2 regions of the Paenibacillus sp. FSL K6-1096 genome follow, and region 2 is predicted to be linked to the other one. Evidence: predicted binding sites of a transcription regulator. Region 2 holds the regulator's gene; the other holds the start of a gene.
What was found. The regulator CtsR, encoded in region 2, represses protease genes until heat stress. The targets are predictions, from matches to a motif close to ATGGTCAATAAAGGTCAAACA.
Positions count from the first base shown of each region.

Region 1: the regulator CtsR is predicted to act here: its motif matches at 5,189-5,209, upstream of clpP (ATP-dependent Clp endopeptidase proteolytic subunit ClpP).

Region 1 covers NZ_CP150274.1:3,850,041-3,865,909, forward strand. The annotation lists gene MHI24_RS17240 (YvcK family protein) at 1-11, shown strand, start outside; gene whiA (DNA-binding protein WhiA) at 31-960, shown strand; gene MHI24_RS17250 (HPr family phosphocarrier protein) at 1,058-1,327, shown strand; gene MHI24_RS17255 (SIMPL domain-containing protein) at 1,519-2,283, shown strand; gene MHI24_RS17260 (DUF4163 domain-containing protein) at 2,536-3,651, shown strand; gene MHI24_RS17265 (GDSL-type esterase/lipase family protein) at 3,808-4,443, shown strand; gene clpP (ATP-dependent Clp endopeptidase proteolytic subunit ClpP) at 4,506-5,102, opposite strand; tRNA gene MHI24_RS17275 (tRNA-Arg) at 5,298-5,372, opposite strand; gene MHI24_RS17280 (sugar-binding domain-containing protein) at 5,676-6,728, shown strand; gene gap (type I glyceraldehyde-3-phosphate dehydrogenase) at 6,845-7,855, shown strand; gene MHI24_RS17290 (phosphoglycerate kinase) at 7,973-9,154, shown strand; gene tpiA (triose-phosphate isomerase) at 9,182-9,937, shown strand; gene gpmI (2,3-bisphosphoglycerate-independent phosphoglycerate mutase) at 9,937-11,481, shown strand; gene eno (phosphopyruvate hydratase) at 11,551-12,837, shown strand; gene secG (preprotein translocase subunit SecG) at 13,340-13,573, shown strand; gene rnr (ribonuclease R) at 13,876-15,869, shown strand, end outside.
Region 2 covers NZ_CP150274.1:2,946,580-2,962,448, reverse strand. The annotation lists rRNA gene MHI24_RS13245 (23S ribosomal RNA) at 1-810, shown strand, start outside; rRNA gene rrf (5S ribosomal RNA) at 937-1,053, shown strand; gene MHI24_RS13235 (GNAT family N-acetyltransferase) at 1,496-2,677, shown strand; gene MHI24_RS13230 (CtsR family transcriptional regulator) at 3,042-3,503, shown strand; gene MHI24_RS13225 (UvrB/UvrC motif-containing protein) at 3,533-4,054, shown strand; gene MHI24_RS13220 (protein arginine kinase) at 4,083-5,147, shown strand; gene clpC (ATP-dependent protease ATP-binding subunit ClpC) at 5,186-7,654, shown strand; gene radA (DNA repair protein RadA) at 7,836-9,203, shown strand; gene disA (DNA integrity scanning diadenylate cyclase DisA) at 9,217-10,293, shown strand; gene pssA (CDP-diacylglycerol--serine O-phosphatidyltransferase) at 10,358-11,098, shown strand; gene MHI24_RS13195 (DUF1573 domain-containing protein) at 11,240-11,635, opposite strand; gene MHI24_RS13190 (PIN/TRAM domain-containing protein) at 11,844-12,932, shown strand; gene ispD (2-C-methyl-D-erythritol 4-phosphate cytidylyltransferase) at 13,027-13,719, shown strand; gene ispF (2-C-methyl-D-erythritol 2,4-cyclodiphosphate synthase) at 13,716-14,204, shown strand; gene gltX (glutamate--tRNA ligase) at 14,264-15,727, shown strand.

The DNA of each region.
Region 1 (15,869 bases), 900 kb from region 2:
GAAAGAGTTAACACGAAAGAGGTGAGCCCCTTGTCTTTTGCGGCCCTTACCAAAAAAGAGCTGACGATGATCGAGAGCCCTCCCTGCTGTGAGAAAGCAGAAATGTCAGCGCTTATCCGTATGAACGGTTCGGTGCAGCTTTCGAGCAAAAAGGTCGTTCTTGACATATCGACGGAGAATGCCGCGATTGCAAGGCGGGTATATTCTTTGCTTAAGAAATATTACCAGGTCCATATCGAGCTGCTCGTGCGTAAAAAAATGCGTTTGAAGAAGAATAACGTCTATATCGTAAGAATCCCGAACCAGGTGCAGGAGATCCTGAAGGATCTGCGGATTGTCTCGGAGGGCTTCATCTTCACGGACGGGATTGATGAGGAAATTGTCGGCAAGAACTGCTGCAAGCGGGCCTACCTGCGCGGAGCGTTCATGGCCGGCGGCTCGGTGAATAATCCGGAGGGCTCCTCGTATCACTTGGAAATCGCTTCCATGTATGAGGAGCACTGCAAGGCGCTCGTCCGGCTGGCTGGTGAATTTCACCTGAATGCCCGCTGCATAGAACGCAAAAAAGGCTTCATCCTATACATCAAGGAAGGCGAGAAGATCATCGAGTTCCTCAGTCTGATCGGAGCCCACCAGGCGCTGTTCAAATTCGAGGATGTGCGGATCATGCGCGATATGCGCAACTCGGTCAACCGGATTGTGAACTGTGAAACGGCCAATCTCAACAAGACCATCAGCGCCGCCGTACGCCAGATTGAGAACATCAAGCTGCTGCAGCGCGAGGTGGGACTGGAGAACCTGCCGGATAAGCTGCGGGAGGTCGCCGAGATCAGACTGGCCCACCCGGACATCAACCTGAAGGAAGTCGGGGATATGCTGGGCGGCACCGTCAGTAAATCGGGAGTAAACCACCGTTTGCGCAAAATTGACGAGCTGGCGGACAAGGTGCGGGGCGGCTGATTATTTTTTTTCTAGTGCCGTAGGCGTTATAATGATATAATATTATAAAATTAATGTGAAATTTTTGGGCAGATCTTAAATAGGGGGTAAGCGTTTCATGACAAAGCACCCGGTAGTTGTCCGGTTGAAGACGGGGCTCCATGCCCGGCCGGCAGCCTTGTTTGTGCAAGAAGCTAACAAGTTCTCGTCGGAGATCTTCGTGGAGAAAGACGATAAAAAGGTTAACGCTAAGAGCATCATGGGCATTATGAGCCTGGCAATCAGTTCCGGTACGGAGATTCATATCAGCGCAGACGGCGCCGATGCGGAACAGGCTGTAACCGCTTTGACCAGTCTAGTGAGCAAGGAAGAACTGGAGAACCAATAATTTTTACAATGTCTGACCAAAAGCCCTTAGGGGCTTTTTTTCATACCGCCATAACCGAAGCGGACGGAAATATCATCCGGCGCTTCTGGCTGGACACCAAATAAAATTATCAAATATTACTTATCTCTTATGCAACCTTTACCAGTCTGGCCCGTCTAGAGGGTAATAACACTTAATAGAAGCGAAAGGGGATGGCAAGCGTGAGAACATGGGTGAAATCGGTTGGTGCGGTATTGCTGGCAGGGAGCTTGATGATTGGAGGAATGGGATTGAGCGGAGGACTAAAGGGACCTGAAAGGGCTTACGCGGATGAGGTGCAGAAGAATATTGTGAACGTGGTAGGCAAAGGCGAGCTGTCGATCAAACCGGATATCGCTTATCTCTCCATTGGGGTAACCACTACGGCGGATACAGCGCAGGAGGCACAGAAGGGCACGGCCGCGAAGATCTCCAAGCTGACGGCACTGTTCAAGACTACTTGGGGCATTGCGGACAAAGACATTCAGAGCAGCCAGTTCTACGTACAGCCTAACTACACTTACAGCGAGAAGGACGGCCAGAAGGTAAAAGGCTATAACGCCCAGCACACGCTGGAGGTATCCTACCGCGATCTGACCAAGGTCGGACAACTGCTCGATGCTGCTTCGGCAGCCGGTGCGAACAACATCGGCAACGTTCGGTTTGCGATCGAAGATCCGTCAGCTTTTGAAGCACAGGCAATCGAAAAGGCCATGCAGAATGCAGATGTCAAAGCGGCAGCTATTGCCAAAGCAGCCAAACGCGGACTGGGCATGGTGGTCACTGTAGTTCAGAGTGATGACGGGAATAATCCGGTAGTCTTCGCTCAAGCAGAGGCTATGCAGAAATCCGCTATGGATGGCAATGGTGGCAGCTCCGTGGAGCCAGGGCAGGTTAAGATCACCACTCAGCTCAACGTGACGTACGAGTTGAAATAAACCGCTGTATAAGGTGCTTGCTCTGCTGATTGATTTGGCAGGGCAGGCGCTTTTTTATGCCGCAGGATTATTGAAATCTCTCAATTTGTTTATATAGAGGTAACAATATCTTTAGATAGACCCTTCAAACTTTAAGAAACTGTAAAGCGGATTGTAACATCCCCGGCGCTGGTTCTCCCTATAATAGGAAGAGTGGAACTGAGGCAACACATCAAGAACAAACATAAGAACCGGATGAGAGGAGAACTACTAATGACTAAGAACTCTACTTCAAAAAACAACGCCCGCAGATGGGGTGCCGGTATACTTGCCGCAGGGCTGCTCCTTGGAGGAACGGGAATATTCCCGTCCGGGACTGAGGCTGCTCCGGCTGCCGCCCAGACGAAAGTATCGAAGCCTGCCGCCTCCCTGGTGGTCCTGAAGGTGAACGGCAAGATTACATCCCAGACGGGGCTGTTCAAGGATGGCAAGGTGTGGGTGCCGGTAGCCTTCATGCGCGATTCGCTCGGGCTGCCGTTGTCTTATGACAAGGCGGAGAAGACCTATACGATCGGGACGGGTACTGCACAAACCAAGCTGACCACTACTGACTATGGCATTACAGTTAGCGTGAATAACTATTATATTGGCGAATATGAAGCCCAGCTGTGGAATAACAAGCTGTTCGTTCCGGTTGATCTGCTGAATGATTACCTGGGCTATAAAAGCGACTGGAGCGTTGCCTCTGGACGGCTGAACCTGATGAAGAGAGCGCAGAATGCAGTGACGATCAAGACGGTCAGCTATGTGAAGGATCATAAGGATGCGCCGGTCCGGCTGGATTATCCGCAGGTCAGCGGACTGGCCAGCCCGGAGGCGGAGAAGGCCATCAATGACACGATCAAGCAGACGGTAATGAATTTCGCGGCGGATGCCGAGGATCAAATTGCCAAGCGGGCCGAAGATGACCGGCCCTATGAATTCGATGGCGGTTATGTGATTACCTATAATCAGGATGGTGTGCTGAGTCTGATTACGAATCAATATGAATACACCGGCGGCGCCCATGGTATGACTTACCGCAATGCCTTCACCTTCTCGCTCAAAGACGGAAAGCGCCTGCTGCTGGGCGATCTGTTCGGAGCTAACCCGAATTACAAGAAGCAGCTGAATGCGAAGCTGTCCAAAGAGCTTAAGGCGAGCGGCAGCTACCTGGGCGGGTTCAACGGACTGAATACCGAGAAATACTTCTACTTAAAAGACGGCAAGGCCGTGCTGTTCTTCCAGCTCTATGATTACACGGTCTATGCTGCGGGCTTCCCTGAATTCACCTTCAGCTTCAAGGAGCTGCTGCCGGACGGAAGCAGCCCGTTCGCAGCGCTGAAATAATTCAACCGCTAATCCGGTATACCCTTGTGCTCCTATGACGGGATCACAAGGGTTGTTTGCGTGATGGCCTAATCAGGCGGGCCTGCCGTTACCACTTCACCCGGCCTTTCATAAGCTAAAGAAGGCAAGCAGCTTATTATCACGGGAGGGAAGGAAATGGTCTATCAGTATACGGCGATTGGAGATTCATTGACCACCGGATTCGGCGCGCTGCCCGGTAACGGCTTTGTACCCGTCTACCGCCGGATGGCAGAAGGCCGGCTGCGCACCCAGGTAGTCCCGGCGAATCTTGGAGTCAACGGCCTGACTACGGAGGGGCTGAAGCAGCGGCTGTCATCTGCCACCTACCGCTCGGCTGTGAAGGAAGCGCAGATCATTACGGTATCCATTGGCGGTAATGACCTCATTAAGGCCGCCAAGTCCACAGGTCCGCGGCCTGGGGAATTCCAAAGGGTGCTTCAGAACGCGCTGCAGAATTGCAAACGGAATTTCAGCGATATTATGGGCACCCTGTCACACCTGAAGGCAGGCACCCGCAGCCCGTATATCCTGCGGATCGTAGGCTTGTATAATCCCTATCCGCAGGTGGATGAGGCAACGGAGTGGGTGCGGCAGTTCAACCGTTATGCGGCCGGCTACAGCAGTTACAATGTAGGGTTTGCTTCCATCTATCATGAATTCGCAGGCAATGAGCGGGGGCTGCTGTTTCTGGATCATATCCATCCGAACGGCAGGGGGTACCGGGTGATCGCGGGCAAGCTGGATGCGCTAGGCTATGGCGGCTTGCGATAGAAAAAGGCTGCTTCAGACCATGAAGGTCTGAAGCAGCCTTTTATTTGAATTCCGGGGATGAGTTACACGCCTGCCGGCAGTGTCTTCTCAATCACCTTATCGACGATACCGTATTCGGCAGCATCTGCAGCACTCATGAAGTAATCGCGGTCGGTGTCCTTCTCGATCTTCTCCAGCGGCTGGCCGGTACGTTCGGACAGAATGCGGTTCAGCTTCTCACGCAGCTTGATGATGCGGCGGGCGCGGATTTCGATATCCGAAGCCTGGCCCTGGGCACCGCCCAGCGGCTGGTGAATCATAATTTCGCTGTTGGGAAGAGCAAAGCGCTTGCCCTTCGCGCCGGCGTTCAGCAGGAAGGCGCCCATAGAAGCAGCCATCCCTACACAGATGGTGGAGACATCCGGCTTAATGTATTGCATTGTATCGAAGATGGCCATACCCGCTGTGATGGAACCGCCAGGGCTGTTGATATACAGGTGAATATCCTTCTCCGGGTCCTCGGCAGCCAGGAAGAGCATTTGTGCGATGATAGAATTGGCAACCACGTCATTAACCTCCGTTCCAAGGAAAATGATGCGGTCCTTCAGCAGGCGGGAATAGATGTCATAAGCACGCTCACCGCGGTTGCTCTGTTCTACGACCATAGGAATATAACTCACGTGGAAAACCTCCTTAAAATGGGTGCTTCGGATGTGTTCATTTTTACTGTTACCGTATTAACCACATGATAAACAAATTCAAACAAAAAGTCAAAGAAAGTCAAACTCAGTTTTAAAAAAAAGAGCCCGTAAGCGGCTCTGTTGGTTAATATATGGTATGGCTTGCTAAAACATGCATAAAAAAGCAAAAAAAAGTGGCGCGCCCGCCAAGAATCGAACTTGGATCTCAGGCTTCGGAGGCCTACGTCATATCCATTGGACCACGGGCGCAACAGAAGTTATTATAATATACTTATCAGATAAAAGCAATGTGTAATCTTTGTGCCGCGAAAAATAGTTTTGGTGTGCCTTCATGAAGGGCTGCCGGAGGTGCTGTCCCAGCCTGCGGATGAATGGACAAGCCAGCGGGGAATGATGTATAAGATGAAAGCGCCCGGAGAATTATAGTCTCGGAACACTTGCACTCTGCGTCCGTTTTGGGTAGAATATGGGTGGGACTTAAAAAGTTAACCCGGGACATTTTGAGACCACGAACAAGGGATAAGAGAAAGACGAAGTTGCAGGAGTGAAAGCATGCGTAATTTATTGGAAATCCAAAAGCAGCTTCTGCCTGATCTCATGGACACCCTTAAGAGACGGTACACGATTCTACATCAGATCATGCTGTCCGATATTATCGGCCGCAGGACGTTAGCCGCATCGCTTGATATGACCGAGCGGGTATTGCGCGCCGAGACGGATCTTCTGAAATCGCAAGGGCTCATTGAGATCGAGAGCGTCGGTATGCGCATCAGCGATGCCGGACGCAGACTGCTTGACCTGCTGGAGCCGGTCGCCAAGAGCCTTTTCGGCCTGGATGATCTGGAGGAGAAAATTCGTACCACGTACGGTCTTGCCAAAGTGATTGTAGTGCCTGGTGATTGTGAGACCTCGCCGTTCACCAAGCGTGAGCTGGGTCGTGCAGGCTCCAAGGCGCTGCTGAGTGCGCTGCGCAGCGATGACACGGTCGCCGTTACCGGCGGTTCCACCCTTGCCGAGATGGCTGACCAGCTGACTCCGCCGCTGTCCCCCTCCTATAAGAACGTCTGGGTTGTCCCGGCACGCGGAGGACTCGGGGAGAGCATGGAGATACAGGCCAACACCATTGCTTCAACGATGGCCAAGCGGATTGGCGCTAACTACCGCCTGCTGCATGTGCCGGATCTGCTCAGCAATGAAGCCTATCAGTCACTTGCCATGGACTCCAACATTGGAGAGATTGTACAGACGATCCGCGGATCGCGTATCATTGTACATGGGATTGGCGATGCCATTGAGATGACCCACCGCCGTAAGCTGGATGCTGCTACCATCTCTGAGATTCAGGGCGAGGGCGCTGTAGCCGAATCGTTCGGATACTATTTCGATGAGAACGGCCAAGTGGTACACTCCATGCTGACCATGGGGCTGCGTCTGGAAGACATTATCCGGACAGAGGTTGTTATCGGGATTGCCGGAGGCAAGCGGAAGGCGAAGGCCATTCATGCCATGCTGAAGTTCGGGCAGGAGGATATTCTTGTCACTGACGAAGCGGCTGCTGTCGAAATCGGCAAAGAAATCGACAAAGATTCGCAAAAGGTCCTATAGATTCCATTTAATGGGGCGCGCGAAGCGGTATTATGCATTATACTTAACCTTGTTGTCTTGACTAGCCTTACGGCCTGTCTTGAATAAATAAAACGAAATCTAGGAGGAACTATTCAATGAGTGTAAAAGTGGGAATTAACGGTTTTGGACGTATTGGACGCCTTGCATTCCGCCGTATTCAAAATGTAGAAGGTATCGAAGTGGTAGCCATCAACGACTTGACTGACGCCAAGATGCTTGCTCATTTGCTTAAATATGATACAACTCAAGGTAAATTCCAGGGAGACGTTGAAGTACATGACGGATTCTTCAAAGTAAACGGTAAAGATGTTAAGGTTCTGGCGAACCGCAACCCTGAAGAGCTTCCTTGGGGAGAGCTCGGCGTTGACATCGTTCTGGAATGCACAGGCTTCTTCACAACTAAAGAAGCTGCTGAGAAGCACCTGAAAGGCGGAGCTAAGAAGGTTGTTATTTCCGCTCCAGCTACCGGCGACATGAAGACTGTTGTATACAACGTTAACGATGACATCCTGGACGGTTCCGAAACTGTAATCTCCGGCGCATCTTGCACAACAAACTGCCTGGCTCCTATGGCTAAGGTTCTGAACGACAAGTTCGGTATCGTAGAAGGCCTGATGACTACAATCCACGCTTACACTGGCGACCAGAACACACTGGATGCTCCGCACGCCAAAGGCGACTTCAGACGCGCCCGCGCTGCTGCTGAGAACATCATCCCTAACACTACCGGTGCTGCCAAAGCAATCGGCCTGGTTATTCCAGAACTGAAAGGCAAGCTGGACGGTGCAGCACAACGTGTGCCTGTAGCTACTGGTTCCCTGACTGAGCTGGTAACTGTTCTTGAGAAGAACGTAACCGTTGAAGACATCAATGCAGCTATGAAAGCAGCTTCCGATCCGGAAACTTATGGCTACACTGAAGATGAAATCGTATCTTCCGACATCAAGGGCATGACTTTCGGTTCCCTGTTCGATGCTACTCAGACTAAGGTTCTGACTGTTGGCGACAAGCAGCTGGTTAAGACTGTTGCCTGGTACGACAACGAAATGTCCTACACTGCACAGCTCGTCCGCACTTTGGAGAAGTTCGCTAAGCTCGCTAAGTAAGACCGATTTCATATAAGCGGTACAATAGAGCGGAAACAAGGAAAGTCTGTTTCCGCTCTTTCTAAATGAAATGGCTTCGTGAAGCAACCAATTCTGGGTGTGGAGGAAATAATAATCATGAACAAAAAAAGTGTCCGTGATGTAGAAGTAAAAGGCAAACGCGTATTCGTGCGTGTAGATTTCAACGTGCCTGTGGAAGAGGGCAAGATCACTGATGATACCCGTATCCGCGAAACCCTTCCAACAATTAAGTACCTGATCGAGCACGGTGCAAAGGTCATTCTGGCCAGCCATATGGGCCGTCCTAAGGGTGAATTCGTCGATTCCATGCGTCTGACCACCGCGGCAGAACGTCTGTCTGAGCTGCTCGGCAAACCGGTTGCCAAAGCGGATGAAGCCGTTGGCGATGCCGTGAAAGCGAAGATCGCTGAGCTGAATGAAGGCGATGTGCTGGTGCTTGAGAATGTCCGTTTCTATAAAGGCGAAGAGAAGAACGATCCTGAACTGGCTAAGCAGTTCGCAGAACTGGCTGACCTGTTCGTTAACGATGCCTTCGGCGCAGCTCACCGTGCCCATGCATCGACAGAAGGTATCGCACACTTCCTGCCGGCAGTATCCGGCCTTCTGATGGAGAAGGAATTGTCCGTTCTCGGCAAAGCTCTGTCGAGCCCTGAACGTCCATTTACTGCCATCATCGGCGGCTCCAAGGTTAAAGACAAAATTGACGTGATCGACAACCTGCTGAACCTGGCGGACAACGTACTGATTGGCGGCGGCCTCTCTTACACCTTCACCAAGGCTCAAGGCTACGAAATCGGCAAATCTCTGGTAGACAACGACAAGATTGATGTAGCGCTTGGATTCATCGAGAAGGCCAAGAAGCTGGGCAAGAACTTCCTGCTTCCGGTTGACGTTGTTGTCGCTGATAAATTCGGTGCGGATGCCAACACCAAGATTGTTGATGCAACTGACATCCCTGCGGACTGGGAAGGCCTCGACATCGGACCTAAGACCCGCGAAATGTATGCTGATATTATCAAAAACTCCAAGCTGGTCGTATGGAACGGACCGATGGGCGTATTTGAAATCGACATCTTCGCTGAAGGTACAAAGGCTGTAGCTCAGGCTTGTGCAACTACCGAAGGCTACACAGTCATCGGCGGCGGGGATTCCGCTGCGGCTGCTGAGAAATTCCACCTCGCAGACCAGATGGACCATATCTCTACAGGCGGCGGAGCATCGCTTGAGTTCATGGAAGGCAAGGCGCTTCCAGGCGTTGAAGCACTGAACGACAAGTAAGACCGAAGAGGGAGGCAATACATCACTATGAGTAGAACACCTATTATCGCCGGCAACTGGAAAATGTTCAAAACCGTTCCGGAAGCCGAAGGCTTCATCGCTGAAATCAAAGGCAAGGCAGAGGTTGCAGGCGTTGAGACTGTAATCTGTGCGCCATTCACCAACCTGCCTGCTCTGGTTGCAGCGGTACAGGGCACCAGCATCAAAATCGGTGCACAGAACCTGCACTTCGAAGATAACGGCGCGTACACTGGCGAGATCAGCGGTGTAATGCTGAAGGACCTCGGAGTAGAGTATGTAATCATCGGACACTCCGAGCGCCGCGCTTATTTCGGCGAAACGGACGAGATCGTTAATAAGAAGATGCATGCGGCATTCCGTCACGGCATCACTCCAATTGTCTGCGTAGGCGAAAAGCTCGAAGAGCGTGAAGCTGACCAGACTAAGGACGTATGCAAGGTTCAGACCGAAGCGGCATTTGCCGGTCTTAGCGCAGAGCAGGCAGCAAGCGTAGTTATCGCTTACGAGCCGATCTGGGCGATTGGTACAGGTAAATCCTCCACTTCCCAGGATGCCAACGAGGTTATTGCTTACATCCGTACCCTTATCAAAGGACTGTACGATGAAGCAACTGCTGAAGCTGTACGTATTCAATACGGCGGTAGCGTGAAGCCTGAGAATGTTACAGAATACATGAGCCAGAGCGACATCGACGGCGCTCTCGTCGGCGGTGCCAGCCTGCAGCCAGCTTCCTTCGTGTCACTCGTTGAGGGGGCGAAGTAATGTCAGCACCAAGACCTGTAGCTCTAATCATTATGGACGGGTTCGGATTGCGCAATACGGATGAAGGCAACGCTGTTGCCCAAGCCAACAAGCCGAATTACGACCGTTACCTGAAGCAATATCCGAACACTACACTTACCGCTTGCGGTGAGGCTGTAGGTCTGCCTGAAGGACAAATGGGCAACTCGGAGGTAGGACATCTTAACATCGGCGCCGGCCGGATCGTATATCAGGATCTGACCCGTATCGACAAGTCGATCCGTGACGGTGAATTCTTCGAGAACGAGACGCTGGTAGCTGCTGTGAGAAGCGCGAAGTCAGCAGGCAAGAAGCTTCATCTCTATGCTCTTGTATCGGACGGCGGCGTGCATTCCCACATCAACCACTTGTTCGCGATGCTGGATCTGGCGAAGAAGGAAGACCTGCATGAAGTCTATATCCATGCCTTCATGGACGGACGGGATGTACCGCCGGACAGCGGACAGAAGTTCATTCAGGACCTCATCGCCAAGATTGAAGAGGTTGGTGTAGGAACGATTGCTACGGTATCCGGGCGTTACTATGCTATGGACCGTGACAAGCGCTGGGAGCGTGTAGAGAAAGCTTACCGTGCGATGGTATACGGCGAAGGCCCGAAATATACCGACGCTCTGCAGGCGATCACTGCATCCTACCAGAATTCCGTGTATGATGAATTCGTGGAACCAAGTGTAATTGTGGATAGCCAGAATAACCCGGTAGCGACAGTGGGGAGCGGAGACTCCGTAGTGTTCCTGAACTTCCGTCCTGACCGTGCGATCCAGCTGTCCCAAGTATTCACGAACTCCGATTTCCGCGGCTTCGACCGGGGTCCCAAGTTCCCGCAGAATCTGCATTTCGTCTGTCTGACTACCTTCAGCGAGACCGTTCAGGGCTATGTAGCTTATTCTCCGAAGAACCTGGACAATACCCTTGGTGAAGTGCTGGTTCAACACAATAAGAAGCAGCTGCGCATTGCGGAGACCGAGAAGTATCCGCATGTAACCTTCTTCTTCAGCGGCGGACGCGATGAAGAGCTTCCGGGCGAGACACGCATTCTGATCAATTCGCCGAAGGTGGCAACCTATGATCTTAAGCCTGAGATGAGCGCATACGAAGTGGCGGCGGCCTGCGTAGCGGAGATCGAAGCGGACAGACAGGATGCCATTATCCTGAACTTCGCCAATCCTGATATGGTTGGACACTCCGGTATGCTGGAGCCTACCATCAAGGCGGTAGAAGTGACGGACGAATGTGTAGGCAAGGTTGTAGATGCTGTGGTAGCCAAGGGCGGCGTGGCCATTATCATTGCCGACCATGGTAATGCCGATATGGTCTTCGATGAAGAAGGCCGTCCGTTCACAGCCCACACCACCAACCCGGTTCCGTTCATTGTGACTACTGAAGATGTGGTGCTGCGCGAATCCGGTATTCTTGCCGATGTGGCGCCAACGATCCTGGATCTGATGGGCATTCCGCAGCCTGCGGAGATGACCGGCCAATCCATGATTGCCAGCCGCAAGTAAGCAAGAGACAGACGCTGTTTCCGTTTCAAATGTAATACCAAACCCAATGTTAAAAGGAGATTAACTTACATGACTATTATTTCTGATGTGTATGCACGCGAAGTCCTTGACTCCCGTGGTAACCCTACTGTAGAAGTTGACGTATATCTGGAATCCGGCGCGAAAGGCCGCGCGATCGTTCCTTCCGGCGCTTCCACCGGTGCTCATGAAGCGGTTGAGCTTCGTGACGGCGACAAATCCCGTTACATGGGCAAAGGCGTTCTGAAGGCTGTTGAGAACGTGAACGAGATTATCGCTCCTGAAGTAATCGGTATGGACGCTCTGGACCAAGTGGGCATCGACAAATTGATGATCGCTCTGGACGGAACTCCGAACAAAGGCAAGCTGGGCGCGAACGCAATCCTGGCTGTATCCATGGCTGTAGCCCGCGCTGCTGCAACAGCACTGGATATTCCTCTGTACGTATACCTGGGCGGATTCAACGCTAAGGCTCTGCCAGTACCAATGATGAACATCATCAACGGTGGTGAGCATGCTGACAACAACATCGACGTACAGGAGTTCATGGTTCTTCCAGTTGGAGCGCCTAGCTTCAAAGAAGCTCTGCGTACAGGTGCTGAAATCTTCCACAACCTGAAATCCGTACTGCAATCCAAAGGCCTGAACACAGCTGTTGGTGACGAAGGCGGCTTCGCACCGAACCTGGGTTCGAACGAAGAAGCAATCACTACCATCATCGAAGCGATCGAAAAAGCCGGTTACAAACCAGGCGTTGACGTATTCCTCGGTATGGACGTAGCTTCCACTGAGTTCTACAAAGACGGCAAATACACACTGGCTGGAGAAGGCAAATCCTACACCTCCGCTGAGTATGTTGACCTGCTGGCTTCCTGGGTTGAGAAGTACCCAATCATCACTATCGAAGACGGTATGTCCGAAGATGACTGGGAAGGCTGGAAGCTGCTCACTGAGAAGCTGGGCGACAAGGTTCAACTGGTTGGTGACGACCTGTTCGTTACGAACACTGAGCGTCTGGCCACTGGTATCGAAAAAGGCATCGGTAACTCCATCCTGGTTAAGGTTAACCAGATTGGTACACTGACTGAAACCTTCGACGCCATCGAAATGGCTAAACGTGCCGGCTACACTGCTGTAATCTCCCACCGTTCCGGTGAGTCCGAAGACAGCACGATCGCTGACATCGCAGTTGCTACCAACGCTGGCCAGATCAAGACGGGTGCTCCTTCCCGTACAGACCGTGTGGCTAAATACAACCAACTCCTCCGCATCGAAGACGAGCTGGGCGAATTGGCTCAATACAACGGCCTGAAATCCTTCTACAACCTCAAAAGATAATTTCTTTTGAATCAATAAGTACGTGTGAGCCTGCCGGTTTCCGGCAGGCTTTTTAGTTTGAGAGCAGGATGGCATGTATATGAAAAACCGAAAACAATGGGGGGCTGCGCTGAGGGATGGGCCCCATGCTTCATATAGGCAATAACCGTTATAGTGGAATCCTGTAAGAAGTGCAACAATACTGTCCAATAAAAGCTGCCTATCCTTGAAATCCTGCACGAAAAGCAACAAATCCAGCGCTAACTTGCTCTTTTCACCGGAATTTATGCAAATATTGCAACAATGCACCGCAGCCAGTAATAGTTACAGAAAAATCTTGCAAGATGTGCAACAATGCCGCTTCATTCAAGCTGTCTGAGATTTTCATAGTGTGACAAGGCTGGAATGCAGTCCGGAAGGTTGTATTCATTCTGTGGCTATGTTAAAATAAAAATGCTGTTTATGATACGTGAATACTAATTTAGCATAGATAGTGATGCTTGGACGTAGGAGGTGGAAGTGAATGGATATCTTTTTGAAAGTGGTGCTTCTGATTTTTGCCGTAGGTCTGATCGCGGTCGTTCTTCTGCAAAAAGGGAAAAGCGCCGGTCTATCTGGTGCCATCTCCGGCGGTGCTGAGCATCTCTTCGGCAAAACGAAAGCGCGCGGTATGGAGCTTGTCCTTCAGCGTGTTACGGTTGGTCTGGCAGCCGGATTCTTTATCATGTCAATTGTTGTAGCCATTGTGGTTGATTAATAGGACTACAGTAAGCCTTCGCACTGTTCTGAATGGAATGGGTGAAGGCTTTTTTGATAGATTTGGGGTCCCCGCAAAGTACCTGAGTCATCATCGAAGCTAAAGCCCCACTTTGTGGGGTTATTTTGTATGCAGATTTGACATTGTGAACATCCTAACAGGGATGCCGGGGATTGATTTCGTGTATACTAGGGTATGAAGTAGTAAAGGTAAATTTTACTTGGATGTACTGAATGTGAAGTAGGACAAGACATACATATATGCCAGGGGCATGTATGCTGCGGAGGGCCGAGGTGACGAACATGATAACACAGGAAATTTTACTCGATTTCATGCGGGAGACCGCTTATAAACCATTAACCTATGATGAACTGGTGAGCCATTTCGCCATAGAGGACCGGGAGGACTTCCGGAATTTCGAGGAGCTGCTGATTGCGCTTGAGAAGGACGGGCGGATTGTGCTGACCCGCAACAACCGGTATGGTGTGCCGGAGCGGATGGATCTGCTGCGCGGACGGCTGCAGGCCCATGCGAAGGGGTTTGCCTTCCTCATCCCCGATGACCGGGACCACCCGGATGTGTACATCCACGCCAACGATCTGAAAGGCGCGATGAATGGCGACATCGTATTGGTTCGAATCACCTCCAGAAGCTCGTCCGGCGGGCGTATGGAAGGCGAAGTGGTGCGGATTCTGATCCGGGGCGTGACCCAGACGGTGGGCGTCTTCCAGAGCCTGGAGACGTACGGATTCGTGCTGCCTGATGATAAGCGGATTAACCGGGATATTTTCATTCCCAAGCAGTCGTTCAAAGGTGCAGTTGACGGGGAAAAGGTCGTAGTCCGTATTGTGAACTATCCGGAAGGCCGGGCGGCGGCGGAAGGGGAGATCATTGAGATTCTCGGCCACAAGGATGATCCCGGCGTGGATATTCTGTCGGTCATCCGCAAGCATCAGCTGCCGGAGGCCTTCCCGGCCGAGGTGATGAAGGAGGCAGAGCAGGCCCCGGATTCCATCACGGAAGAGGAGATTATACAGCAGGGACGCCGCGATCTGCGCGGACTGAACATTGTGACGATCGACGGCGCGGATGCGAAGGACCTGGATGATGCGGTGAATGTGCAGCGGCTGGAGAACGGCCATTATAAGCTGGGTGTTCATATTGCCGATGTCGGGTACTATGTGCGTGAAGGCTCGGAGCTGGATAAAGAAGCCTATGACCGCGGATGCAGCGTGTATCTGGTGGACCGGGTGATCCCGATGCTGCCTCACCGGCTGTCCAACGGGATCTGCAGCTTGAATCCGAAGGTGGACCGGCTCACCATGTCCTGTGAGATGGAGTTCGACGAGCAGATGAAGGTCGTGAAGCATGATGTGTTCACGAGTGTCATCCGCACCAAAGAGCGAATGACCTATTCGGATGTACGCAAGATCGTCGAGGACGAAGATCCCGAGCTGTTGGAGCGGTATGCTCCGCTGATTGAAGATTTCCGGCTGATGAAGGAGCTGGCGATGAAGCTGCGCGGGGCGCGGATGCGGCGGGGTGCGGTTGATTTTGATTTTGAAGAGAGCAAGATTATTGTGGATGAGAACGGCAAAGCGATTGATATTGTGAAGCGTGAGCGTTCTGTAGCCGAGCAGATTATTGAGGAATTCATGCTGGCGGCTAATGAGACGGTAGCCGAGCATTTCCACTGGCTGAAGGTGCCGTTCCTCTACCGGATTCACGAGGACCCGGACCCGGAGAAGCTGCAGAATTTCATGGCGTTCGCTGCTAACTTCGGCTATCACGTGAAGGGACGGGGAAATTCCGTTCATCCGCGCGCGCTGCAGGATCTGCTGGAGCAGATTCAAGGCACCAAGGAGCAGACGGTGATCAGCACGATGATGCTGCGCTCGATGAAGCAGGCGAAATACGATGCCGAGAGCACGGGCCACTTCGGACTGGCGGCGGAGTTCTATTCCCACTTCACCTCACCGATCCGCCGTTATCCCGACCTGGTGATTCACCGTGTAATGCGCGAGGTGCTGGAGAATGGCGGAGCACTGACCGAGAAGCGCCATGAATATTTGGCCTCCCGGATGCCGGACATTGCCCAGCAGTCGTCAGAGCGTGAACGTGTTGCCGTTGAAGCTGAGCGCGATACCGAACAGCTCAAGAAGGCTGAGTACATGCAGGACAAGGTGGGCGAGGAATTCGACGCTATGGTCAGCAGTGTCACCAGCTTCGGAATGTTCATTGAGCTGGAGAATACGGTGGAAGGCCTCATTCGCCTCAGTGCGCTGACGGATGATTA
Region 2 (15,869 bases):
CAGCTTGATATTGAATTTGGGTACGATCTGTACAGGATAGGTGGGAGCCGTGGAAAGCGGAGCGCAAGCTTCGCTGGAGGCGCCGTTGGGATACCACCCTGATCGTATCTAGGTTCTAACCTGGTACCCTAAGCGGGTACGGGGACCGTGTCAGGCGGGCAGTTTGACTGGGGCGGTCGCCTCCTAAAGAGTAACGGAGGCGTTCAAAGGTTCCCTCAGAATGGTTGGAAATCATTCGAAGAGTGCAAAGGCAGAAGGGAGCTTGACTGCGAGACCTACAAGTCGAGCAGGGACGAAAGTCGGACTTAGTGATCCGGTGGTACCGCATGGAAGGGCCATCGCTCAACGGATAAAAGCTACCCTGGGGATAACAGGCTTATCTCCCCCAAGAGTCCACATCGACGGGGAGGTTTGGCACCTCGATGTCGGCTCATCGCATCCTGGGGCTGAAGTAGGTCCCAAGGGTTGGGCTGTTCGCCCATTAAAGCGGTACGCGAGCTGGGTTCAGAACGTCGTGAGACAGTTCGGTCCCTATCTGTCGTGGGCGCAGGAAATTTGAGAGGAGCTGTCCTTAGTACGAGAGGACCGGGATGGACGTACCGCTGGTGCACCAGTTGTTCCGCCAGGAGCATGGCTGGGTAGCTACGTACGGACGGGATAAGCGCTGAAAGCATCTAAGCGTGAAGCCCCCTCAAGATGAGATTTCCCAGTATGTAAGACCCCTTGAAGACGACGAGGTAGATAGGTTGGAGGTGGAAGTGCAGCAATGCATGGAGCTGACCAATACTAATCGGTCGAGGGCTTATCCAACAAACTACCCCAAAAAGTGAAGATGACGCTGACGAAGCGGATTCCGAATACTTTCCGGGGGCCCCGTAACAAGGGCGAGCGCAAATTCGTTTCGGATTCAGTTTTCAGGCGATTAAGCCTGTAACGTTTGGTGGCGATAGCGGAAGGGTTCCACGCGTACCCATCCCGAACACGACCGTTAAGCCTTCCAGCGCCGATGGTACTTGGACCGAAGGGTCCTGGGAGAGTAGGACGCCGCCAAGCATAAGGTACCACTGTTGAGCAATCAACAGTGGCTTTTTTGCGTGGGCAGGGCTGTGGAAAAGCTGTGGATAGATTTCTGGAAATGCAGAAACATTACGCACATGTGGATACAATTTCAGCAACGTTTCTGGCTGTGGATGAACATCCGGCAAGGCATATTTATGTGGATGAGTCAAGAAAAACCTAAGTAATACACTGTTTTTGTGGATAAAAAGTGAATAATGTGGATAGTCATAGACAAATCGTGGATAACTAATTTTGGCCGGGGAGAGCTTTTTCCCGGTTTTTATTTTTTTGTGTAGAAGCTGTGGATAAGTTGTGGGTATAAAGAGAATTCCGGCTGCCGGTTAGCTTCTTACGGGAAGGCTTGTTATACTCACTATTGAAGCAATCTTTGGACTCTATCTGTCTGAAATCTGAATCTATTAACGGGGTGAGCCTAATGGAAATTAGACAATTACGTGCAGAAGAATTTGAAGACAGCTTAAGCTTGTCTGAATATGCCTTTCAGTATAAGGTGTCCGGTGAAGACCGGGAGCGGCAAAGGGAGCAATTCAAGCCAGACCAGGTATGGGGGCTGTTTGAAGGTGAAGAGTTAGGTGCCAAGCTGACACTGCTTCCGCTGCAGGTGAACCTTCAAGGCAAACCTGTATCTATGGGCGGGATTGCCGGGGTAGCCACATGGCCGGAGAACCGCCGGCAGGGGTATGTGGCTAAACTGCTGACCCATGTGCTGCAGACGATGAACGAAGCGGGCCATACGTTGTCCTTTTTGCATCCGTTCCTGATTCCGTTCTACCGCAAGTTTGGCTGGGAGGTCTACTGTGAATATAAGCAATACACCATTCCGGTAGGGAAGTTTCCGCACAAGACAGAGATTAAGGGCACGGTGAAGCGGGGAAACGCTAAGAATGCAGAGCTTGCGGTATTGCAGCAGCTCTATAATCAATTCTCAATCGGATATAATGGTACGCTGATCCGCAGCACGGAATGGTGGAAGGATAGCGTGCTGGATGAGGATATGCATCAAGGTGTATTTTATTCAGAGCTGGGTGAACCGGAAGGTTATGTGCTGTATAAAATAATCAACAAAGAGCTGGTCATCGACGAATTCATCTACTTGAACGAGCAGGCCCGGCAGGGCTTATGGACCTTCCTGGCCAATCATGACTCGATGATTACCGGAGCCAAGCTGAAGCTGGTGCCTGCGGATGACATTCTGCCCTTCCTGCTGCCCGATCCGCGGATTACGCAGGAGAATCATCCTTATTTCATGGCGCGGATTGTCAATGTGAAGGCTATGGTGGAGAGTATGATTTTCAGCGCACCGCAGGGTGTTCAGGAACGGCTGGTATATATAGAAGATAAATACGCTCCGTGGAACGAAGGATGTTGGCGCTGGAGTGTATCGGCGGAGGGGACGGCTTCCTTGATTCAGGTTCAGGGGGAGCGGGCAGAGGCCGACCTGGTATGCACGATCGGAACCTTGACTGCACTGCTCATGGGGTACAAGCGCCCGCTTGAGACCGCCCGGTATGGACAGTTATCTGGAAGCGCAGAAGCGGTAGAATGGCTTGAAGCGCTGATTCCGCAGACCGGGACGGCATTATTCGATTTCTTTTGACAGGTTACAGCAGCTCTTCCCCTTCAGCAGAGGGCGGAGGAGCTGTCCTATATCCAGGTGCAGATGGGACAATTCATGTACGTACATAGGGAATACAAAGCAGCCAAAACGTAAAAAATAAAACTAACCCCTTGGCAATCAGTGAGAATGTGTTATAATATGAAAAAAGTCAAAGAAAGTCAAAGTCAACGCAAGTCTGATAGCGGCGTTCTCAGGAATGTAACAATTGGCTGAATTAGGAGGTCTAAGGCGCTTGCAGCCGATTCTTAATTCATTGCCGGGGTTAAATTCTTAAGAGCATGTCTGGATGGCAGGCGGGGGCGCAGCACAGATTGACTAAGGCTTAGACACTGGAGGATGAGTGATGCGTAATATCTCCGATATTATTGAACAATATCTGAAGAATATTTTGCATGAAAGTCCCGAAGGTACGGTGGAAATTCAGCGCAATGAGCTGGCCGACCAGTTCTCTTGCGTGCCATCGCAGATCAACTATGTCATTAGCACCCGCTTCACCCTGGAGAAGGGATATGTGGTGGAGAGCAAACGCGGCGGCGGCGGATACATCCGGATTCAAAGGTTCGAGCTGCCTCAGAATGTAGCCCTTTATGCACATCTCAACTCGACAATAGGGAATGATATTGATCAGAATTCTGCGGAAGGACTGATTTATCAGCTGGAGGAGGCCCGCTTCCTCTCTAAGCGCGAGGCGTGTCTGATGCGTTCCGCGGTTTCCCGGGAATGCCTGACGGTTAATCTGCCGTACCGGGATGAGATTCGCGCCAAGATCATGAAGGCAATGCTGATCTCTTTGTTGGGCAAATAATGGCCATATCGTAAGGAGGGACTCCGCTCATGCTATGCCAGGAATGCGGCGTCAGACCGGCTACACTCCACTTCACGAAGATCGTGAACGGAGAGAAGACAGAATTTCATATTTGCGAAAGCTGTGCACGGGAGAAGGGGGAGCTGATTCCGGGAACGGCGGGAGGCTTCTCGATTCACAGCCTGCTGTCCGGCCTGCTTGACCTGGAGGGTGCAGGCAAGAGCAAGGCGGCAGCGCAGACAGTGCAGGGACTGCACTGTGAGAATTGCGGCATGACCTACTCGCAGTTCAGCAAGCTGGGGCGGTTCGGCTGCAGCTCCTGTTATAAGTATTTTGACAGTACCCTTGATCCGCTCTTCAGACGGGTGCATGGCAGCACGGCTCATGTCGGCAAGCTGCCCAAGCGGGCCGGCGCACAGATTATGTGCAAACGCCAGATTGAGGAATTGAAGCAGGAATTGCAGCAGAGCATTGCCGAGGAGGAATTTGAAACGGCGGCAGAGCTCAGGGACCGCATCCGCAAACTTGAAAAAGAAATGCCACAAGAGTAAAGTCTTTGATATATAGGGGGGATTGGATATGTCAAGTCTCCGGTTTACCGAACAGGCACTCAGCAACTGGATGCGCTGCGGCGGCAGCCACTCCGAGATCGTAATCAGCAGCCGGATGCGTATCGCCCGGAATCTGGAGCATCTGCCCTTCCCGCTGCTGGCTTCAGCAGAGCAATCGGAGGAGGTGCTGGAGCAGCTGGCTCCTGTGTTTCAAGGAGAGGCTGCTGCAGATTTCGGTAACTTTGAACTGATCAGGCTGGATGAGCTGGGTGAGCTTGATAAGAAGGTGCTGGTAGAGAAGCATCTGATCAGCCCGAATCTGGCCGAAGACTCCAAGGGCGGAGCGGTCATTCTGAACGACGACGAGTCAGTCAGCATTATGATCAATGAAGAAGACCATCTCCGCATTCAATGCCTGTTCCCGGGGCTGCAGGTCAGAGAGGCCTGGGTAAGGGCGACGGCTATTGATGATATTTTTGAAGCAGCCGTCAATTACGCCTTCGATGACCGCAGAGGATACCTGACAAGCTGTCCGACCAATGTCGGAACCGGGCTTCGCGCTTCGGTGATGGTTCATCTGCCGGCCTTGGTGATGACTCACCAGATCAACCGCATTTTATCCGCTGTCAATCAGGTTGGACTTACCGTTAGAGGAATTTACGGGGAAGGCAGCGAAGCAGTAGGGAATATCTTTCAGATCTCCAATCAGATTACGCTTGGACAGACCGAGAGCGAGATTATTGAGAATCTCCATAGCGTAGTCACCCAGATTATTGAGCATGAGCGGAACGCGCGGGAACGCCTGCTGGCCGATTCTGCACTCCGTATCACTGACCGCATTCAGCGTTCCTACGGAATTCTGTCCTATGCGGCCGTGATGGAGCTTAAAGAATCTGCGCAACGGCTCTCCGATCTGCGGCTCGGGGTGGATCTGGGGATTCTGGAGGGGCCTTCGATTTCAGTGCTCAATGAGCTGAACGTCAAGACTCAGCCGGGCTTCCTGCAGAAGCTGTTCGGTGACGAGCTGTCGCCTACTGAACGTGATATGTACCGGGCGAAGCTGCTCCGGGAGACACTGGGATCACAACATTAAATTATAGATATTTATTTATCCGTGGAGGTGCAGGAGATATGATGTTTGGAAGATTTACGGAACGCGCACAAAAGGTGCTGGCACTGGCGCAGGAAGAAGCCGTTCGTTTGGGACACAACAACATTGGGACAGAACATATTTTGCTCGGACTGATTCGTGAAGGAGACGGCATTGCCGCGAAGGCACTGATCGGACTTGGTCTGGGTCTGGAGAAGATCCAGGACGAAGTGGAAACACTGATTGGCAGAGGTCAGGAGCAACCGACCAACATCGCGTATACTCCCCGTGCCAAGAAGGTGATTGAGCTCTCCATGGACGAAGCCCGCAAGCTGGGTCACACCTATGTGGGAACAGAGCATATCCTGCTCGGTCTGATCCGTGAAGGCGAGGGCGTTGCTGCCCGCGTACTGAACAATCTCGGAATCAGCCTGAACAAGGCGCGCCAGCAGGTGCTGCAGCTGCTCGGCAGCAGTGAAGCTACTTCCAGCCACAGCGGTACGCCGGCAAATGTCAGCACACCTACACTGGATGGGCTGGCCCGCGACCTGACCGCCTATGCCAAAGACGGCAATCTTGATCCGGTCATCGGCCGCAGCAAGGAGATTGAACGCGTTATTCAGGTGCTGAGCCGCCGGACCAAGAATAACCCGGTGCTGATCGGGGAGCCTGGGGTGGGTAAAACGGCAATTGCCGAAGGACTGGCCCAGAAGATTATCAACAATGAAATTCCGGAAACTCTGCGCGACAAGCGGGTCATGACCCTTGATATGGGTTCTGTGGTAGCCGGTACGAAATACCGTGGTGAGTTCGAGGACCGCCTCAAAAAGATCATGGATGAGATCCGCCAGGCGGGGAACATCGTGCTCTTCATCGATGAGCTGCATACGCTGATTGGTGCCGGTGGTGCGGAAGGTGCGATTGACGCCTCCAACATTCTGAAGCCTGCGCTGGCCCGCGGCGAGCTGCAATGCATTGGTGCAACTACGCTGGATGAATACCGCAAATATATTGAGAAGGATGCTGCGCTGGAACGCCGCTTCCAGCCGATCACGGTCGATCAGCCTTCGCCTGAAGAAGCTGTGCAGATCCTGTTCGGTCTCCGTGACCGTTATGAAGCCCATCACCGGGTGAAGATTACGGATGAAGCAATTGTGGAGGCAGTGAAGCTGTCCGACCGTTACATCTCTGACCGGTTCCTGCCGGACAAAGCGATTGACCTGATTGATGAGGCCGGCTCCAAGGTGAGACTGAACTCCTACACCATCCCGCCGAATCTGAAGGAACTGGAAATGCGCCTGGATGATATCCGCAAGGAGAAGGATTCCGCTGTACAGAGCCAGGAATTCGAGAAGGCTGCTGCGCTGCGGGATACCGAGCAGAAGATCCGGGAAGAGCTGGACACAACCAAGAACCAGTGGAAAGAAAAGCAGGGCCGCACCGATTCCCAAGTTACACCTGAGGATATCGCCCAGGTGGTGGCCAGCTGGACCGGTATTCCGGTGAGCAAGCTGAAGGAAGAAGAGACCGACCGCCTGCTGAACATGGAAGCCTTGCTGCATGAACGTGTTATCGGGCAGGACGAAGCCGTCAAGGCGGTCAGCCGGGCGCTTCGCCGGGCACGTGCCGGCCTGAAGGACCCGAAACGTCCGATGGGCTCCTTCATCTTCCTCGGCCCAACCGGCGTAGGTAAAACTGAGCTGGCGCGGGCGCTGGCCGAAGCGATGTTCGGTGACGAGAATGCGGTAATCCGTATCGATATGTCGGAATACATGGAGAAGCATTCCACCTCCCGTCTGGTTGGTGCCCCTCCAGGGTATGTCGGATATGAAGAAGGCGGCCAGCTGACTGAGAAGGTCCGCCGCAAGCCATATTCCGTCGTCCTGCTGGATGAGATCGAGAAGGCGCATCCTGAAGTGTTCAACATCCTGCTGCAGGTGCTGGAAGACGGCCGTCTGACCGATTCCAAAGGCCGGGTAGTCGATTTCCGCAATACGCTGATTATCCTGACCTCGAACGTAGGGGCACAGGCAATCAAGAAGAATTCGACCCTTGGCTTCACCGCTGTTCAGGATGCAGGCGCTGATTACAGCAACATGAAGGGCAAGGTCATGGAAGAGCTGAAGAAGAGCTTCCGCCCTGAGTTCCTCAACCGGATCGATGAGATCATCGTCTTCCATTCGCTGGAGGAGAAGCACATCGCCGAGATCGTGACTCTGATGTCCGACGAGCTGCGCAAGCGGCTGCGTGAATACAATGTTGATTTCCTGCTCACTGACGGCGCCAAGGCATTCCTGGCCAAAGAGGGCTATGACCCGGCCTTCGGAGCGCGTCCGCTCCGCCGGGCAATCCAGAAGCACATTGAGGACCGCCTGTCGGAAGAGCTGCTCAAGGGCAACATCAAGAAAGGTGATTCCCTCAAGATCGATGAAGTGAACGGCGAGCTGGCTGTGACCACCGTAGCCGCTCCGGGAGAATCCGCCCTGGAGAAAGCTGCCGAAAAGGAATAAAATACTTTGAACTGAAACAAAGCTCCCGCTTCTCCGTATAGAGAGGCGGGAGCTTCTTTGTGGAGAACGCAACCCAAAAGTAGATCTTAAGTGTCCTTCCGTTCAGTGTGCAGAAATGGTAAACTTTGAATAAGCGTATATTATCCGCAATTTTAGCAAGTTGGAACGGTAAGGAGTGCACATGGCTAAACCAAAAACAAAATTTTACTGTACCGAATGCGGTTACGAATCCCCCAAATGGTTCGGGAAATGCCCGGGCTGCCAGGAATGGAATTCCATGGTGGAGGAAACGGAAAGCGTAGTGAAGACACAAGGAATGAGCGCACCTGTTTTTCAGAGTAAAGAAAAGGCGCAATCGATCATAAATATAGAAAGTGACAAGGAGCCGCGTATTCTGACGGGCATTGGTGAATTGAACCGTGTGCTCGGCGGCGGGATTGTTCCCGGCTCGCTGGTGCTGGTCGGAGGCGATCCCGGAATCGGTAAATCGACGCTGCTGCTGCAGACCTCCCATGCACTTACCACCCAGGGGCTGCGCGTGCTGTATATATCTGGAGAAGAATCGGTGCGTCAGACAAAGCTGCGGGCCGACCGCCTCGGAGCGCTGTCAGCTGAATTATATGTGCTGTGCGAAACCAACCTGGAGAGCATTGAGGAAGCGATTGAGCAGATTAACCCGCAATTCCTGGTCATTGACTCCATCCAGACGGTCTTCATGCCGGAGGTCACCAGTGCGCCGGGCAGTGTGGCTCAGGTACGCGAATGTACGACAAGATTCATGCGCATCGCCAAAATCAAGGGCATTGCCACCGTGCTGGTAGGGCATGTTACCAAGGAAGGCGCCATCGCCGGTCCGCGGATGCTGGAGCATATGGTGGACTGTGTCCTCTACTTCGAGGGCGAGCGGCATCATACGTACCGGCTGCTGCGTGCGGTGAAGAACCGCTTCGGCTCTACGAATGAGATCGGCATCTTCGAGATGGGAGAGCTGGGGCTGACTGAGGTGGAGAACCCGTCAGAGCTGTTCCTGTCCGAGCGTCCGCTCGGCGTGGCCGGATCGGCGGTTGTAGCCAGTATGGAGGGCACCAGACCTGTGCTGGTCGAACTCCAGGCGCTGGTGGCTTCAACACATTTCCCTTCACCCCGCAGAATGTGCACAGGCATGGATCACCAGCGGATGTCGCTGATCATTGCGGTTCTGGAGAAGCGGATGGGGATGTTCCTGCAGAACCAGGATGCTTACCTCAATGTCGCCGGCGGCGTGAAGCTGGATGAACCGGCGGTTGATCTGGCGGTGGCCATCAGCATCGCTTCGAGCTTCCGCGATTTTCCGACCAAGCCTTATGATGTGTTCTTCGGCGAGGTGGGACTGACCGGTGAGGTGAGAGGGGTATCGCGCGCAGAGATGCGGGTAAGGGAGGCCGCCAAGCTCGGCTTCCGGCGGGTGATTATGCCCGAGAAATCCATGAAAGGCTGGAAGCATCCGCAGGATATTCAGATTATTGGCGTCAACACTGTAGCAGATGCATTAGCGGTCGCGTTAGATTAGGGGGCACAGGGACATGAAAGAGTATAATCCATCAGATAATATGAATGATCTGCTTAGACTGGCTGCACCCGGAACACCGTTCCGGGAGGGGCTGGAGAACGTGCTGCGCGCGAAGACCGGGGCATTGATCGTTGTCGGATACAGTCCGGAGGTGATGGAGGTTGTCGATGGCGGCTTCTCCATTAACTGCGATTTTTCGCCCAATTATTTATATGAGCTGGCCAAGATGGACGGGGCCATAATTCTGAGTGAGGATCTGAAGCGGATACTGTACGCCAACACGCAGCTGATCCCCGACTCCTCCATCTCCTCCATCGAGACCGGTATCCGGCACCGCACGGCAGAGCGGGTTGCCAAGCAGACCGGCAAGCTGGTGGTCTCCATCTCCCAGCGGCGCAATATCATTACACTGTACCAAGGCTCCATCCGTTATGCGCTCAAGGAGATCGGGGCGATTCTGGCGAAGGCCAACCAGGCGATTCAGACGCTGGAGAAGTACAGGGCGGTACTGACCCAAGGGCTGACCAACCTCTCCGCCTCCGAATACGAAGGGATTGTCACTGTAGCTGAGGTGGTCGGTGTAATCCAGAGAGTGGAGATGGTGCTGAGAATCAAGATGGAGATCAAGCGCTACATCAACGAGCTCGGCAATGAAGGCCGGCTGATCAGTATGCAGATGGAAGAGCTGGTGGGAAATACAGAGGAAGAAGCATGGCTTCTGTACAGAGACTATGCAAGAATGGAGCAGGAGGACAAAATCCGTGAGATCATTGCCGGGCTGAAGCGCAGCAGTGACGATGAGCTGATGGATGATAACCATATCGCCCGCCTGCTGGGCTACTCCTCAACGGCCATATCGTCGGAGGAAGCTGTAACCCCGCGCGGGTACCGCCTGCTGAACAAGATTCCGCGGCTGCCGAATGTGATCATCCACAATCTGGTCGAACGCTTCGAGATGCTGCCTAATCTGATGACGGCCAGCATTGCCGAGCTTGATGAAGTGGACGGCATTGGCGAGGTGCGCGCACGCAATATCCAGGACGGACTCAAACGGCTGCAGAAGCAAGTTCTTATTGACAGACAAATGTAAATAACATACAATCACGTAATGTTGGTAGCCCAAGCAGTACAAGTAACATAATTGAGGTGAAGAAATGATACAGAAATCACTTCCAAGTCTGTTTACGATCGGTAATCTGATGCTTGGAATGTTTGGTATCTTGATGGCATTTGACGGCAAGCTCAGCATGGCCGCGATCCTGGTCATTATTGCCATGCTGCTCGACGGGCTGGATGGCCGTGTGGCCCGGGCGCTGAAGTGCGAGAGTGAATTCGGCAAGGAGCTGGATTCCTTATCCGATGTGGTATCCTTCGGGGTAGCACCGGCGCTGATCATGTACCTGACCAGTCTGCAGGAGCTGAACTCTGCTCTGGGCTGGACCGTAACCGCCATTTTCCCGGTATTCGGAGCTTTGCGTCTGGCCCGGTTCAATGTCCGCCCGGGAATTCCGGGATATTTCGTAGGTTTGCCGATTCCTGCTGCAGGCGGGGTTCTTGCCACGCTGGCGCTTTTCCATAAAGATGTATCTGCCCCATTCATGATTGTGGCCTCGCTGCTGCTCTCTTATCTGATGGTCAGCACCGTGAAATACCCGAATTTCAAGAAGATTGGCCTGCCTAAGAAAGCATACGTAGGCGCACCTGTAGTCATCGTAATCGCGGTAGCCGTTGCTGTGGTCTTCCCTGAACAGATTGCCAAGCTGATCTTCGGACTGCTGGCCCTGTATGCCTTGTACGGCTTCCGGCAAAGTGTAGGTGTGCTTAACGCCCGCCGCCAGCGCCGCCGCAGAAAGAGACGCACCGAAGACAAGGTTTATCATTCCAAGAACGGTTAGTCATCATTCAGCACTTATTCCATTTCGTGTTCCGATATGTAAAAAGGCATTGCCCTTCCCTTAACCGGGAGGAGGCAATGCCTTTTTGGGTTGGAGCTGTCCGTTCGTGGAAATGGAGGAAGTGTGGGCAGTCCTGCCTGCTTACGACAAGTTGAACAATCCGAGCGTAGCGCATTTCTGGGATTCCTCAGCGACCACCTCGTCCATTTGGATACCAAGCAAATTGCAGAGTGCTGACATATAGAACAATTCGCGGCCCAGTTCGGAGCCAATGACCTCCCGGCAGTTCTCGCACAGCTCGCCTTCAAGATGGGTTCCGGCCAGCTCTTTGGCCTGTTCCAGACCGAGGCCCGGTTCAAACACCTGCTTGGTGGCATGTAATTGGATGCAGCCGCATTCGGTGATGGCCTTGACGACCGCCCGGTTAACGGAAGCGCTGCTCTGCCCGTTCTTGGACATTACATCCAGAAGACTACGGTGGCGGAGCAGCAGTTCGGAGACTTGATCCTGAAAGGCCTGCAGACTTGGTGCGCTCATTTCCCTTCCCCCCTGGATTCATAATTGAGTTCATTATATGCCAAGCTCTCCCTCATTTTCAACCAGGAATAGCAGTTTACGGCAAGGCTGCGGGCGATATATGCATTATTTGTAAAAAATAATGTTCTGGCGGATTATCGTCCTAAAAATTGGAACATACTGGTGAGGTATAGATGAACTTTGGATGAATAGAAGGAGGTGCGGGATGATGTGGAAAAAGGTTGTTGTGTCATTCGCCGGGTTATGCGGCGCCTGGTCCGGTTATTCGCTATATCACGCAGCAGAAAGAGGGTTCCCTGTAGGCACAGGGAAACTGGAAGATAGCTTGCCTTTGCATGGAAGCGTTTTGTTTGCGGTGCTGGGTGCCATTATTTTTTTGATCGCCGGGACTTTATGCGCAGATTGGGCGGCTTCCAGACTGAAGGAAGCGGTCCGGTACTGCTCGCGTCTTCCGATGGGCGAGCTCGCAGCCGGCGTGGCAGGCCTGACCGGAGGTCTGCTGCTGTCCCTGCTGCTGTATCCTGCTATGGCCTGGCTGGGCAAGGCGGGAGAGCTGCTGCAGGTCGCAGCCACCCTGGCGCTCGGATACCTGGGCCTGCGGGTCGGACTGGAGAAGAAGGAGGAGCTGGCTTCGCTCTGGAACACCGGACGCTGGGCGCGTGCCGCCGAGCCGGACAGCCCCGGTACCCAGGAGCATAAGATTCTGGACACCAGCGTGATCATCGACGGCCGGATTGCCGACATCTGCAAAACAGGCTTCATCGAAGGAACGATTGTGATTCCCGAATTCGTGCTGGAGGAGCTGCAGCATATCGCAGATTCTTCCGATCTGCTCAAGCGTAACCGGGGACGCCGGGGACTGGATATCCTGAACAAGATTCAGAAGGAGCTGGACGTCAAGGTGCTGATCTATGAGGGGGACTTCGAGGAGATCTCCGAGGTGGACAGCAAGCTGGTCAAGCTGGCAAAGGTGCTGCACGGCAAGGTGGTCACGAACGACTTCAATCTCAACAAGGTCTGCGAGCTTCAAGGTGTGTCCGTGCTGAATATTAATGATCTGGCCAATGCGGTGAAGCCGGTGGTGCTGCCGGGTGAAGAAATTATCGTCCAGGTGATCAAGGACGGCAAGGAGCATGGACAAGGTGTCGCTTATCTGGACGATGGCACGATGATCGTTGTCGAAGGCGGCCGGGATTATATCGGCACTACGATGGAGGTTCTGGTGACCAGTGTGCTGCAGACCTCAGCAGGCCGGATGATTTTTGCCAAACCGAAGCTCCTGGAAAAAGCGCAATAACCGCCTTACGGCTCCCGTCTGCGCCGGATAAGCTTGGAAATGCCAGCCAAACACGTTATGATGGGTGTATACGTGAAAGACAGGAGCCGAAAGAATGTCAAACAGTGTAGGCGCCGTTATCGTGGCGGCAGGCAGAGGGACCCGGATGGGGACAGCAGAGAGCAAGCAATATTTGCTGCTGCAGGACAAGCCGATTATTGTGCATACTCTGGAGGTCTTCCAGCAGCATGAGCTAATCTCGGAAATCGTGCTGGTTACCGGTGAAGAGGATGTGCAGCGCTGCCGGCAATGGGTGGAGAGCTACAAGCTGGATAAAGTGGCTGCAGTCATTCCCGGAGGCGCTGAACGCCAGCACTCGGTCCGCCGGGGGCTGGAGGAGCTTACAACTACATGGGTCATGGTGCATGACGGTGTCCGGCCGTTTGTACAGGGCAGCGAGATCAAGGCTTGTTATGAACAGGCCAGGTCTGCGGGAGCTTCTGTGCTGGCGGTTCCGGTTAAGGATACGATCAAGCTGGTGGACGGTGAAGGCAAGGTGCTGTCCACGCCGGATCGGCGAAGTCTGTGGGCGATTCAGACCCCGCAGACTTTTCGTTTGTCCGATCTGCTCTCTGCCTATGAGGCGGCGGAGCGGGACGGCTTCCTCGGCACAGATGACTCCAGTCTGGCGGAGCGCAGCGGCATCAGCGTCTCTGTCGTGGAGGGAAGCTACCGGAATATCAAGATCACGACGCCGGAGGACCTGGATTTCGCTGAATTCATTAGAAGCAGGGAGGAACACCGATGATTGCTGTAGGACAAGGATTTGACGTACACCAGCTGGTCGAGGGAAGGCCGTGCATTATTGGCGGAGTAACCATTCCTTATGAGAAAGGGCTGCTCGGGCACTCCGATGCGGACGTATTGCTGCACGCTGTATCCGATGCGATTCTGGGGGCGCTGGGGCTGGGGGATATCGGCCGGCATTTTCCCGATACCGATCAGGCCTTCAAGGACGCCGATAGCCTGAAGCTGCTGGAGCAGGTGTGGGCGCTTGCGCGTGAGCGCGGATACCGGCTTGGCAACATCGATTCGACCATTATTGCACAGAAGCCGAAGATGGCGCCGTACATTCCGCAGATGACGGAGATTATTGCCCGTGCACTGGGGGCAGACCCGTCGAAGGTCAATGTCAAAGCAACCACGACCGAGCAGCTTGGCTTCACCGGGCGCGGGGAAGGAATTGCCGCCCAATCTATTGTCTGTCTGCTCCAAGATGTGATATCATCGTGAGATGGCTTTATCAGCAGCTGATTGTCTAATTCTAACCAAACTTTAGCGGAGGGATACCCATGGCGGATCAAGTTCGGGTGCGTTACGCACCGAGCCCTACGGGACATTTACATATCGGAAATGCCAGAACAGCTCTATTTAATTATCTGTTCGCCCGCAATCAGGGCGGCAAATTCATTATCCGGATCGAGGACACGGATCTGAAGCGCAATATTCCGGAAGGAGAGCAGAGCCAGCTTAAATACCTGAAATGGCTCGGAATCGACTGGGATGAAAGTGTGGATGTAGGCGGAGAATACGGGCCATACCGCCAGACGGAACGTCTGGACATGTACCGGGTGTACACGCAGGATCTGCTGGACCGCGGTCTGGCTTACCGCTGCTACTGCACGGAGGAAGAGCTGGAGGCTGAACGGGAGGAGCAGACAGCACGTGGTGAGACCCCGCGTTATTCCGGCAGACACCGTAATCTCACCGAGGAGCAGCGCCTCGCCTATGAAGCGGAAGGACGCATTGCCAGCATCCGCTTCAAGGTTCCTGAAGACCGCACTTATACCTTCGATGATATTGTCAAAGGCAGCATCTCCTTCAATACCAAGGAAATGGGCGACTTCGTCATTGTGAAGAAAGACGGCATTCCGACCTACAACTTCGCTGTCGCGGTCGATGATCATCTGATGGAGATCTCCCATGTTCTGCGCGGAGAAGATCACATCTCCAATACGCCTCGCCAGCTCATGATCTATGAAGCCCTGGGCTGGGAAGCGCCGCTGTTTGGACACATGACGCTGATTGTCGGCGATGACCACAAGAAGCTGAGCAAGCGCAATGAATCGATTATTCAGTTCCTTGAGCAATATGACCAGCTTGGTTACCTGCCGGAAGCGCTGTTCAACTTCATCGCCCTGCTCGGCTGGTCGCCTGAGGGGGAAGAGGAGATCTTCACCAAGGAGCAGCTGATCTCGATCTTTACAGCTGACCGCCTGTCGAAGAGCCCGGCCGTATTCGATGCGAATAAGCTGGCTCATCTGAATAACCATTACATCAAGCACGCCGATCCTAAGCGGATCGCCGCGCTTGCCATTCCTCATCTGCAGAAGGCGGGACGTCTGCCGGAGGTTCTGAGCGAGGAGCAGCAGAGCTGGGCGGAGAGCCTGGTTGCGCTGTATCAGGAGCAGATGGTAGCCGCATCGGATATTGTCGCCCTCTCCGAGCTGTTCTTCCGCAGCCACCTGGAGCTGGAGACAGAAGCGGCTCAGGTGCTTGCTGAGGCTCAGGTGCCTGAAGTGCTGTCCGCCTTCCTGGCGAAGGTGGAGGCCACCGGTGATTTCAGCGCGGCCAACATGGCTGTGCTGATCAAGGAAGTGCAGAAGGAGACCGGACACAAAGGCAAAGCGCTGTTTATGCCGATTCGTGTCGCCCTTACCGGCCAGATGCACGGCCGCGATCTGAATGCGACGATTGCGCTGCTCGGCCGCGACCGGGTTATCGAACGCCTGAAATCACAGATCAAAGGCGCGTAAAATGGGCGGATACCTGAACGGGGCTACTTGTCAGTTCAGCGGCTTTTCGCTAAGATAGATGTTAAGATAGAAGCATAGGATAACAGCTGGGATCAGGAGAAGTACGCGTATACTGACATTTGCCAGAGAGAATAACCGCTTA